2 linked regions of the Sporichthya brevicatena genome follow. The protein of the gene in region 2 interacts with the protein of the main gene of each other region in a pairwise test. Links are inferred from orthologs where the notes say so. Each region holds a gene or a part of one and is shown on either strand. Other genes may lie near its edges.

Region 1 (4,994 bases), on a different replicon or contig from region 2:
GGTCTGCTGGTCGCGCGGTACGCACAATCCTTTGCCCGCTACAACCTGACGGTCGGTCAGGTCCTGTTGACCGCCGAGGACATGATCCGGCGCGCGCACCACCGCAACGCCCAGCGGACCCTGTACCGGCTGCTGGAGATGCGGGCCGTCCCGATCGTCAACGAGAACGACACGGTGGCGACCCACGAGATCCGGTTCGGCGACAACGACCGGCTCGCGGCGCTGGTGGCGCACCTGGTCCACGCGGACCTGCTCGTGCTGCTCTCCGACGTCGACGGGCTCTACGACGGCGACCCCCGCAAGCCGGGCGCGACGCTGATCTCCGAGGTGCGGGGTCCGCAGGACCTCGACGGGGTCGTGCTCGGCCGGGCCGGGTCGGCCGGCGTCGGCACCGGGGGCATGACCACCAAGGTCGACGCGGCCCGTATCGCGACCACGGCCGGCATCCCGGTCGTCCTCGCCGCCGCGGCGTCCGCCGACGCGGCCCTCACCGGGGGACCGGTCGGCACCCACTTCACGAAGACCGGGCGCAGGGCGGCCACGCGCCTGCTCTGGCTCGCCCACGCGACCACCCCGCGCGGGTCGCTGACGCTGGACGCCGGAGCGGTGAAAGCCGTGGTCGGAGGCCGGAAATCGCTCCTGCCGGCGGGCGTGACGGGGGTCGCCGGGACGTTCGTCGCCGGAGATCCCGTGGACCTTCTGGACGAAAACGGTCACGCGGTGGCCCGCGGGCTGGTCAACTTTGATGCGGCAGAGATTCCGGGTCTGCTCGGGCGCTCGACCCGGGACCTCGCCGCAGAACTGGGACCGGCGTACGAACGCGAGATCGTCCATCGGGACGACCTGGTACTCCTCCGCCACTCTCCGTAACTGACCGGAATCGAAAGGCCACCGTGGACGATCCCTCAGGTGTTTTCCGCGGACGGTTGCGCGCCGTCGACGGCAACGGCGGTGACGGTGAGCGACTGTGGCACGTCACCGTCACGGTCGCCGGACCCGCGGTCTGCCCGGACGAGGTCCGCGCCGGGCTGGAGCGGCTCGGGCTCGACCACCCGTTCCTGATGTCGGGCCGCTACGCCGCCGACCGGGCCGAGGTCCGGTACTGGGAGGAGGCCCCGGACGTCCACGACGCCCTGGCCATGGCCCTGCGCCTGTGGGGGGAGCACCGCATCACCGCGGGCCTCCCGGCCTGGTCGATCGTCGGCCTCGAGGTCGTCGACCGCGAGACCTACCGCCGCCGCGGCGGCACGACGCCCCTGGTCAGCCCCGGCGTCCGCCCCTTCTGACCGCCCCCGGCCCCCCGGCCCCGTCAAAAAAGGGTGACACCCTTTTTTGACAGGGCGGCTGACCTGCGGAAATCGCGGTGCGAGGCGCGGACGGACGCGAACTAGACTCGCGGTCATGAGCGACGAGACCGCTGTCCTCGACACCGCCCGCCGGGCCCGCGTGGCCGCGACCGACCTGGCCGTGGCCTCCCGGGCCACCAAGGACGCCGCGCTGCACGCGATGGCCGACGCCCTGCTCGCCGCGGCGCCGCAGATCCTGGAGGCCAACGCCGCCGACTGCGCGCGCGCCGAGGCCGGGGGGACGCCGCCGGCGATCATCGACCGGCTGCGGCTGGACGACGGGCGCATCGCCGGCATGGCCCAGGGCCTGCGGGACGTCGCCGGGCTGCCCGACCCGGTCGGGGAGGTCGTCCGCGGCTCGACGCTGCCGAACGGCCTGGAGCTGCGGCAGGTCCGCGTCCCGTTCGGGGTCGTCGGGATCATCTACGAGGCCCGCCCGAACGTGACCGCCGACGGCGCCGGCCTGGCGCTGAAGTCCGGCAACGCGGTGCTGCTGCGCGGCTCGTCCTCGGCGAAGGCGTCCAACACCGCGATCGTGGCCGCGCTGCGCGACGGGATCGTGTCCGCCGCCCTGCCCGCCGACGCCGTCCAGCTCGTCCCCGGCGACACGCACGACGCCGTCAAGCACCTGATGCGCGCCCGCGGCCTGGTCGACGTCCTGATCCCGCGCGGCGGGGCGTCGCTGATCAAGTCGGTCGTCGAGGAGTCGACGGTGCCGGTGATCGAGACCGGCGTCGGCAACTGCCACGTCTATGTCGACGCGGACGCCGACCTCGACGTCGCCGAGAGGATTCTCGTCAACGCCAAGGCGCAACGCCCGAGCGTCTGCAACGCGGCCGAGACCGTCCTCGTGCACGCCGACGTCGCGGAGGCGTTCGTCCCGCGGGCCGTGGCGGCGCTGGGCCAGGTCGGCGTCACGGTCCACGGCGACGCCGAGTTCGCCCGCCTCGCCGGCGCCGAGGTGGTCCCCGCGACCGCCGAGGACTGGGACACCGAGTACCTCAGCCTCGACATCGCCGCCGCCGTCGTCCCGTCGCTCGAGGACGCGATCACCCACATCCGCGAGCACGGATCCGGCCACACCGAGGCGATCGTGACCCGCAGCCAGGGCGCTGCGCGCCGGTTCGTCGCGGCCGTCGACGCCGCCGCGGTCGTCGTCAACGCCTCGACCCGGTTCACCGACGGCGGGGAGTTCGGCTTCGGCGCCGAGATCGGCATCTCGACCCAGAAGCTCCACGCCCGCGGCCCCATGGGCCTCCCGGAGCTGACCAGCACCAAGTACGTCGTCACCGGCGACGGCCACATCCGCGGCTGACCCACCCCTGCGGGATGACGTCCCGCAGCGGTGGGGTGTCGGCCCTGGTGCGGGCTGACACGGGGGTCTGCGGGACGTCATCCCGCAGCGGTGGGGTGTCGGCCCTGGTGCGGGCTGACACGGGGGGTCTGCGGGACGTCATCCCGCGAGGAGGTGGGCCTCGATCTCGGCCGGGAGGCCGTGGACGGGGCGGTCGGGGCGCTGGGGCGGCCGGGGCTCGGCCTGGAGCCAGGCCCAGGTGTCGGCGACGGTGTCGCGGACCGGGCGGCAGGCCAGGCCGGTCGCGGCGGCGAGGGAGGTGTCGGACTCCAGGAAGCCGGCGAACTCGCCGGACTCCGGGACCCAGCAGGGCAGGTGGGTCCACGGCTGGGCACCGGCGGCCGCGAGGCGCTCCTCGTCGACCCAGACCAGCCGGGCGTCGGAGCCGGTCACCTCGACGCAGGCCTGCAGCAGGTCGGCCGTCGTCGCGTGCCCGGAGCGGCTGACGACGTCCACGGGGCCCGCGAGGTCTCCCGCGACGCCGTCCAGGAGCCAGCGGGCGAGGTCGCGGGCGTCGACGTACTGCAGGGGCCGCGCGGGCCGTCCCGGGGCCACCACGGGGCCGCCGCGGGCGATCCGGTCCAGCCACCAGGGCAGCCGGCCGATGTCCTCGTGCGGGCCCAGGATGAGCCCCGCGCGGGCGAGGACGGCGTCGGGGAAGACCTCGGTCAGGGCGAGTTCGGCGCCGCGCTTGACCGCGGCGTAGTCGCCGTCGGTGGCGGCCGGGTCGCCGGCGACGACCGGCGAGGACTCGTTTCCGTGCGCGCCCCACTCGTACACCGACAGCGACGAGACGTACCCGAGCCGGCCCGCGCGGCCCCGGAGCAGGCGCGCGGAGAGCCCGGCGACCGCCGGCGCCCCGGCCCAGGTGTCGACGACGGCGTCCCAGGTCCCGTCGCCCAGGGCGTCCGCGAGAGCGGCCTCGGACGTCCGGTCGGCGGTCCGGACGCGGACCCCGGCGGGCAGCGCGCCGGTCAGCCCCCGGTGCACCGCGGTGACCTCCCAGCCCCGCGCCAACGCGTCGTCCACGAGCGCGCGCCCGACGAACCGCGTCCCGCCGAGCACCAGGAGTCGCATGCCGCCCACTCTGCCAAGAAGGGGACGTGAAATGCTGCGTCCTGACGCCTGTCCGCAGTAGTGAGCCGCAAGATCCAGGAGAGCCGACGCCGTGATCGTGCAGACCGTGACCAACATCGTGGTTGCCGCCGAGGCCGAGCACGCCGAGCGCACCCAGCACGAGCCCTACCTGGTCGGGGTCTCCGTGTTCGTCGTGCTCACCCTGATGCTGCTCGGCACGCTGTCCTTCAACCGCCACAAGTGACGCCAGCCCGGCGGTGACCCCTGGTGCGGACGCTGCCGTGAGCGCGCCGGGACCTCGCCTCGGGGTGATGGGCGGCACCTTCGACCCGATCCACCACGGGCACCTCGTGGCCGCGGCGGCCGTCGCGGACTCCTTCGGCCTCGACGAGGTCGTCTTCGTGCCCACCGGGCAGCCGTGGCAGAAGGAGGGGCGCGAGGTCGCGCCCGCCGAGGACCGTTACCTGATGACCGTGATCGCGACCGCCTCGAACCCGCGGTTCTCGGTCAGCCGCGTCGACATCGACCGGCCCGGCCCGACGTACACGATCGACACCCTGCGCGACCTGCGCGACGCCTACGGCCCGGGCACCGAACTGTTCTTCATCACCGGCGCGGACGCGCTCTCGGAGATCCTCACCTGGCGCGATCCGGCGACGCTGTTCGAACTCGCCCACTTCGTCGGCTGCACCCGGCCGGGCCACGCGCTCGCGGACCCGGGCCTGCCCGGCGCGAAGGTGAGCCTGGTCGAGATCCCCGCGCTCGCGATCTCCTCGACGGACTGCCGCGCCCGCGTCGCCACCGACCGGTCCATCCAGTACCTCGTCCCCGACGGCGTCATGCAGTACATCGCCAAGCGCCGTCTCTACCGGTCGTGAGCCGCGGCATGAGCGACGACGGGCCGGAGACGCCCCCCGCGCCGGGGGAGCAGGCAGGCGAGAAGGCGTACAGCACCGAGCAGTTCGCGTTCGTCGAGGCCGACTCCGAGGCCGACGAGGAGGTCTCGAGCTGGCTGAACTTCATGCACTCGCGGGCCGGCCGGAAGGTCGACCGGCGGGAGCAGCGGCGGGAACGCCGGCTGCTGCTCGGGGTGACGCTGGGTCTGATCGCGTTGATCGCCGGGGTCGTGTTCTGGAAGCCGTGGAGCTCGTCGGGGGAGTCGGTCGACACCGGCCACCACGTGATGGGCCAGGACCGCGTCGCGGTGCTGTTCCAGG
Region 2 (5,575 bases):
GCCGGCGCACCAGTTCCTCCCAGCTCGGCGGCTTGAGGAAGACCAGCAGGGCCTCCGGCATCGCCTGGCGGACCTGACGCGCGCCCTCGAGCTCCAGCTCCAGGAGGACCGACCGGCCGGCGGCCAACTGATCCTCGACCGGCAGCCGCGGCGTGCCGTAGAGGTTGCCCGCGAACTCCGCCCACTCCAGCAGGTCGCCGGCGGCCGCCATCGCCTCGAACTCGGCGCGGCTGACGAAGTAGTACTCGACGCCGTGCCGCTCCCCCGGACGCGGGAAACGCGTCGTCGCGGAGACCGACAGCCACCACTCCGGGTTGTGTGTGCGCAGGTAGGCCAGGAGCGTGGACTTCCCCACACCCGAGGGCCCGGAGAGCACGATCAAGCGCGGCGCCGAAACCGACGCCCCGTCAGATGCGGACAACCTCAGCTCGAGCCGAAGTCGCGCTCGAGCGCCGCGATCTGGTTCGTCCCGAGGCCACGGACGCGGCGCGTCTCGGAGATGCCCAGGCGCTCCATGATCTGCTTCGCGCGCACCTTGCCGACACCCGGCATGGACTCGAGCAGGGCCGAGACCTTCATCTTGCCGATGATCTCGTTCTCCTGCCCCTCCTTGATCACCTGAGCGAGGGAGGCCCCGGAGTGCTTGAGCCGGTTCTTCACCTCAGCGCGCTCCCGCCGGGCAATGGCGGCCTTCTCAAGTGCTGCGGCGCGCTGCTCGGGAGTCAGCGGGGGAAGGGCCACGGCAGGGTCACCTCGACTTACTCGTTCGGACTCGACTTCGTGATGGCATCCGCCGTGCCACCAGCGGCGACGCTACCGCAAAACGGCTGCGTACAGGTCACCGGCCCGGGCGGCGGCATCCGCCAGCGCGGCCGGGTCCGGGCCTGCCCCGAGGATCTCCCGCGAGACGCTCGGCAGGACGTGCGGCGCGACGGGACCGAAGAGCCGGCGCAGGTCGTCCGCGCCGCCGCCCTGGGCGCCGAGGCCGGGCACGAGCAGCGGTCCGTTGATCGCCAGGTCCTCCGCGGTGTCACCGATCGTGGCGCCCACGACGACGCCGATCGAGCCCTGGGGGCTCTGGCCGGCGTTCACCGCCGCGACTGCGGAGAGCATGCTGCCGGCCACGGTGCGTCCCTCGGCGGTCCGCGCGTGCTGGACCTGCGGGCCCTCCGGGTTCGAGGTCAGGGCGAGCACGAAGACACCGCCCCCGTGGGCCGTCGCGGCGTCCAGGAAGGGCTGCAGCGAACCGAAGCCCAGGTAGGGCGAGACGGTCAGCGCGTCGGCGCACAGCGGGCTGGTGGGGTCAAGATAGGCCTGCGCGTAGGCGGCGGCGGTGGTCCCGATGTCGCCGCGCTTGACGTCGAGCAGGACCAGCAGCCCGGCCGCCCGGGCGTCCGCGACGGTGCGCTCCAGGGCGGCGACCCCGGCCGCCCCGAACCGCTCGAAGAACGCCGACTGCGGTTTCACCACGGCGACGCGACCGGCCAGTGCCTCGACGACGGTACGGCCGAACCGCTCCGCCCCCGCGGCGTCGTCCGGGAGCCCCCAGGACTCCAGGAGCGAGGCGTGGGGGTCGATGCCGACGCACAGCGGACCGTGCGCCGCGACCGCGTTCCAGAGCCGCTGGCCGAAGGGTTCCGTCATGCCCTCGACCCTACGCCTCGGCTGTGACAGGCAGATTGACAGCGATACCGGGGCTCACCGCGAGCCCGGCGATCACCGCGCCGCGATCGGGTCCACCGCTCCGGCGCCGGGCCGTCGCGGCGAGGACTCGGCGGTGATGTGCACCTCGTCCCCCGCCTCGATCCCGAGGTGCCACGCCTCGCCGCGGGTCAGCTGGGCGGTCACGAGCTCGTCGTCGTGGGTCCGCACCTCGACGCGCACCTCGAACCCGAGGTGCGTGACGCGGTTGACCTTGCCCGCGACGGACCCCGGCGCCGGCAGGCGGGACAGGACGAGGTCGTGCGGCCGGACGAGGCGGCCGCGCAGGGTCGCCACCGGCCCGAGGAAGCGCAGGACGAACTCGGTCTGCGGGTTCTCGTAGACCTCGCGGGGCGTGCCGACCTGCTCGATGCGGCCGGCGTTCATCACCACGATGTGCCCGGCGACGTCCATCGCCTCCTCCTGGTCGTGGGTGACCAGGACGGTGGTGACGTGCACCTCGTCGTGGAGGCGACGCAGCCACGCCCGCAGCTCCTCGCGCACCTTCGCGTCGAGGGCCCCGAACGGTTCGTCGAGCAGCAGCACCTTCGGGTCGACCGCCAGCGCCCGGGCGAGCGCCATGCGCTGGCGCTGGCCGCCGGAGAGCTGGTTCGGGTACCGGTCGTGGTAGCCGGCGAGGCCGACGATGCCGAGCAGTTCGTCGACCCGGGCGTCGATCTGCGCCTTCGGCTTCTTGCGGATCGTCAGACCGAACGCGACGTTGTCCCGCACCGTCATGTGCTTGAACGCCGCGTAGTGCTGGAAGACGAAGCCGATGTTGCGGCCCTGCGGGCGGACGTGGGTGACGTCCTGGCCGGAGATCACGACCGTCCCCGCGTCCGGCTCCTCGAGCCCGGCGATGACGCGCAGCAGCGACGTCTTGCCCGAGCCCGACGGGCCGAGCAGCGCCGTCAGCGACCCGTCCGGGATGACGAGGGAGACGTCGTCGAGAGCCTTGAAGTCCGAGTAGAACTTGGTGACGTTGGAGACGGTGATCACTGCTTCGCCCTCCGGCGGTTGACGAGGGTCATCAGGAGCAGGGTGAGCAGGGCCAGGGCCATCAGCACGGTCGCGGCCGAGTACGCCCCGAACGTGTTGCGGTCGTCGGTGTAGCGGGCGTGCACGAGCAGCGTCAGGGTCTGCGACTCCCCGGGGACACCACCCGCGACGACCGTCAGCGCGCCGAACTCCCCCAGCGAGCGCGCGACCGTGAGCACGACGCCGTAGACCAGACCCCAACGGATCGCCGGCAGCGTGATGCGCCAGAACGTCTGCCACCGCGAGGCACCGAGGGTCGCGGCGGCCTGCTCCTGCTCGTCGCCGATCTCGTGGAGGACGGGCTCGACCTCGCGCACGACGAACGGCAACGTCACGAAGATCGTCGCCAGGATCATGCCGGGCAGCGAGAAGATGATCCGGAAGCCGTTCTCGGCGAGTGCGCCGAACCAGCCGTTGACGCCCCACAGCAGGATCAACGAGACGCCGACGACCACCGGCGACACGGCGAACGGCAGGTCGACGATCGCTTGGACGACGCCGCGGCCGGGGAACTTCCCCCGGGCCAGGGCCAACGCCGTGATCACGCCGAACACGACGTTGATCGGGACGACAATCGCCACGATCAGCAGTGAGAGCTGGACCGCGGACTGGGCCGCGGGCGTCGTGACCGAGTCCCAGAACGGGCCGAAGCCGTTCTCGAACGTGCGCCAGAAGATCATGCCCAGCGGCACCGCGAGCAGGACCCCGAGGTAGCCCAGCGCGAGCAGACGCAGCGTCAGCTTCGTGGAGGTCTTGGTCTGCACGGCGTCAGTGCCTCCGCGCCGCGCGGGCGCCGACGACCCGCAGGACCAGCAGGACCAGGAACGAGATCGCGAGGAGCGCGACGGACACCGCCGCGGCGTTCACCGGGCGGTCGACCTCGATCTGCGTGGCGATGTACTGCGACGCGACCTCGGTGTCGCGCGGGATGCCGCCACCGATGAGCACCACCGAGCCGAACTCGCCGATCGCGCGGGCGAAGGCGAGACCCGCGCCCGAGAGCAGCGCGGGGGCCAGCGCCGGGAGGAGAACCCGGCGGAAGATGACGACGTTGCTCGCCCCCAGCGAGGCCGCGGCCTCCTCGGCCTCGGCGTCGAGCTCCATCAGGACCGGCTGCACCGTGCGCACCACGAACGGCAGCGTGACGAACAGCAGCGCGAGCACGACGGCCGGTTTGGTCGCGACCAGGTTGACGTTGATCGGGCTGCGCGGGCCGTAGAGGCTGAGCAGGACGATGCTCGCGACGATCGTCGGCAGCGCGAACGGCAGGTCGATGAGGGCGTTGACCACGCCCTTGCCGGGGAACTCGTCCCGGACGAGCACCCACGCGATCAGGGTGCCGACGACGACGTTGATCAGAGCGACCAGCACCGAGACGCCGAGGGTGAACGTCAGCGCCGACTTGGCCGACGGCGCGGTGACCGCGTCCCAGAACCCGTCCGGACCCTTCTCGAACGACTTCGTCGCGACGGCGGCGAGCGGCAGCAGGACGATGAGGGAGAGCCACAGCGTGGCGACGCCGAGCCCCACCGGACCGACGCCGCCGACCGGCGGCGAGAACGCGCGCCGCCAGGAACGCCGAGGCGCCGGCGCCGAGGAGGGCGCCGGCGTTCCCGGAGAGTCGACGGTCAGGCTCACGCGTTGATCTCGGTGTAGATCTTGGTGATCAGGCCGTTGTCGGCGTCGAAGAGTTCGGCGTTGATCTTGTCCCAGCCACCCTGCTCGTCGATCTTCCAGAGCTTCTCCGGGCTCGGGTACTTGTCCTGAAACTCGGAGAAGATGTTCGCCTTGACCGGGCGGAAGCCGGCCTGGCCCCACAGGCGCTGACCCTCGTCGGAGTAGAGGAAGTCGCGGAACGCCTCGGCGGCGGCCCGGTTCTTGGTCTTGTTGATGATCGCGAACGGGTTCTCGATCAGCAGCGTCGACGGCGGCGTGACGTACTCGACGTCCTCGCCGTCGTTCTCGAGCAGGATCGCCTCGTTCTCGTAGCTGATCAGCACGTCGCCGGTGCCGCCGGTGAACAGCTCGGAGGCCTCGCGGCCGGACTTCGGCTGACCCTTGAGGTTCTTGACGAGCCCCTTCACCAGGTCCAGGCCGGCCTGCTGGTCCGTGCCCCCGTTGCTCTTCCAGAGGTACGGCGCGAGCAGGTTCCACTTCGCGGAGCCGGACGAGAGCGGGTTCGGGCTCACGATCGTGATGTCGTCGCGGAGCAGGTCGTCCCAGTTCTTGATGTTCTTCGGGTTGCCCTTGCGGACCACGAGCGTGACGACGGAGCTGGCCGGGACGCCGTGGTACTCGTCCTCCTTCCAGTTCGCGTCGATCAGGCCGGCCTTGACCAGGCGGGTGATGTCGGGCTCGAGGGAGAACAGGACGATGTCGGTCGGCAGCCCCGACTCGACCTTGCGGGACTGGTCGCCGGAGGCGCCGTAGGACTGGGAGAAGAAGACACCGGAGCCGGCCTCGGTCGCGTTGAACGCGGGGATCACCTTGTCGAAGCCGACCTTCGGCACGGCGAAGGCGACCAGCGAGAGCGTGGCCTTGCTGCCCCCGCTCTGGGGTGCCGAGGACCCCTCGGTGCCGGCGGAGCCGCCGACGGTGTCGTCGGAGCCACCCCCGCACGCGGAGAGGAGGACGGCTCCCGCGGTGCCGGTGAAGAGGGCCGTGAACTGACGGCGGGACATGACGGAGCCACGCGGGCGGGCGGTAAACATGACATGAAGTATCGAGTTACTGGTCTTCAATGTCCAGCAACTCGCTAGAGATTGTCATCTCACTCGGGTTCCTGTCCAGACTCGGAGTGCAAAATGTCTGGACATGTCCAGCGCCGTCCGCCGGC

The links. Proteins that work in one complex are often made in the same cells at the same time.
Region 1: the proteins of ABD401_RS15930 (region 2) and ABD401_RS21590 interact in binary tests that used the Escherichia coli proteins (3 or more experiments, as listed by UniProt). The link is inferred for Sporichthya brevicatena from one-to-one orthologs.

What each region holds. Positions count from the first base shown.
Region 1 is NZ_BAAAHE010000046.1:22,688-27,681, forward strand. What follows is about bases 734-3,531. They hold ABD401_RS21590 (glutamate-5-semialdehyde dehydrogenase), read left to right. Parts: upstream 734-1,401; coding sequence 1,402-2,661; downstream 2,662-3,531. Other genes in these bases: proB (glutamate 5-kinase), read left to right, coding at 734-870; ABD401_RS21585 (hypothetical protein), read left to right, coding at 894-1,286; ABD401_RS21595 (NAD-dependent epimerase/dehydratase family protein), read right to left, coding at 2,800-3,531. Also shown: more of proB, read left to right, coding at 1-733; more of ABD401_RS21595, read right to left, coding at 3,532-3,777; ABD401_RS21600 (hypothetical protein), read left to right, coding at 3,869-4,021; nadD (nicotinate-nucleotide adenylyltransferase), read left to right, coding at 4,089-4,655; ABD401_RS21610 (LCP family protein), read left to right, coding at 4,664-4,994. UniProt on the Escherichia coli protein: Catalyzes the NADPH-dependent reduction of L-glutamate 5-phosphate into L-glutamate 5-semialdehyde and phosphate. The product spontaneously undergoes cyclization to form 1-pyrroline-5-carboxylate.
Region 2 is NZ_BAAAHE010000026.1:65,248-70,822, reverse strand. Bases 709-3,657 are described here. They hold ABD401_RS15930 (sulfate/molybdate ABC transporter ATP-binding protein), read right to left. Parts: upstream 2,701-3,657; coding sequence 1,717-2,700; downstream 709-1,716. Other genes in these bases: cysT (sulfate ABC transporter permease subunit CysT), read right to left, coding at 3,508-3,657; cysW (sulfate ABC transporter permease subunit CysW), read right to left, coding at 2,697-3,503; pyrF (orotidine-5'-phosphate decarboxylase), read right to left, coding at 814-1,644; mihF (integration host factor, actinobacterial type), read right to left, coding at 709-741. In the rest of the region: gmk (guanylate kinase), read right to left, coding at 1-427; more of mihF, read right to left, coding at 424-708; more of cysT, read right to left, coding at 3,658-4,377; ABD401_RS15915 (sulfate ABC transporter substrate-binding protein), read right to left, coding at 4,374-5,450. UniProt on the Escherichia coli protein: Part of the ABC transporter complex CysAWTP involved in sulfate/thiosulfate import. Responsible for energy coupling to the transport system.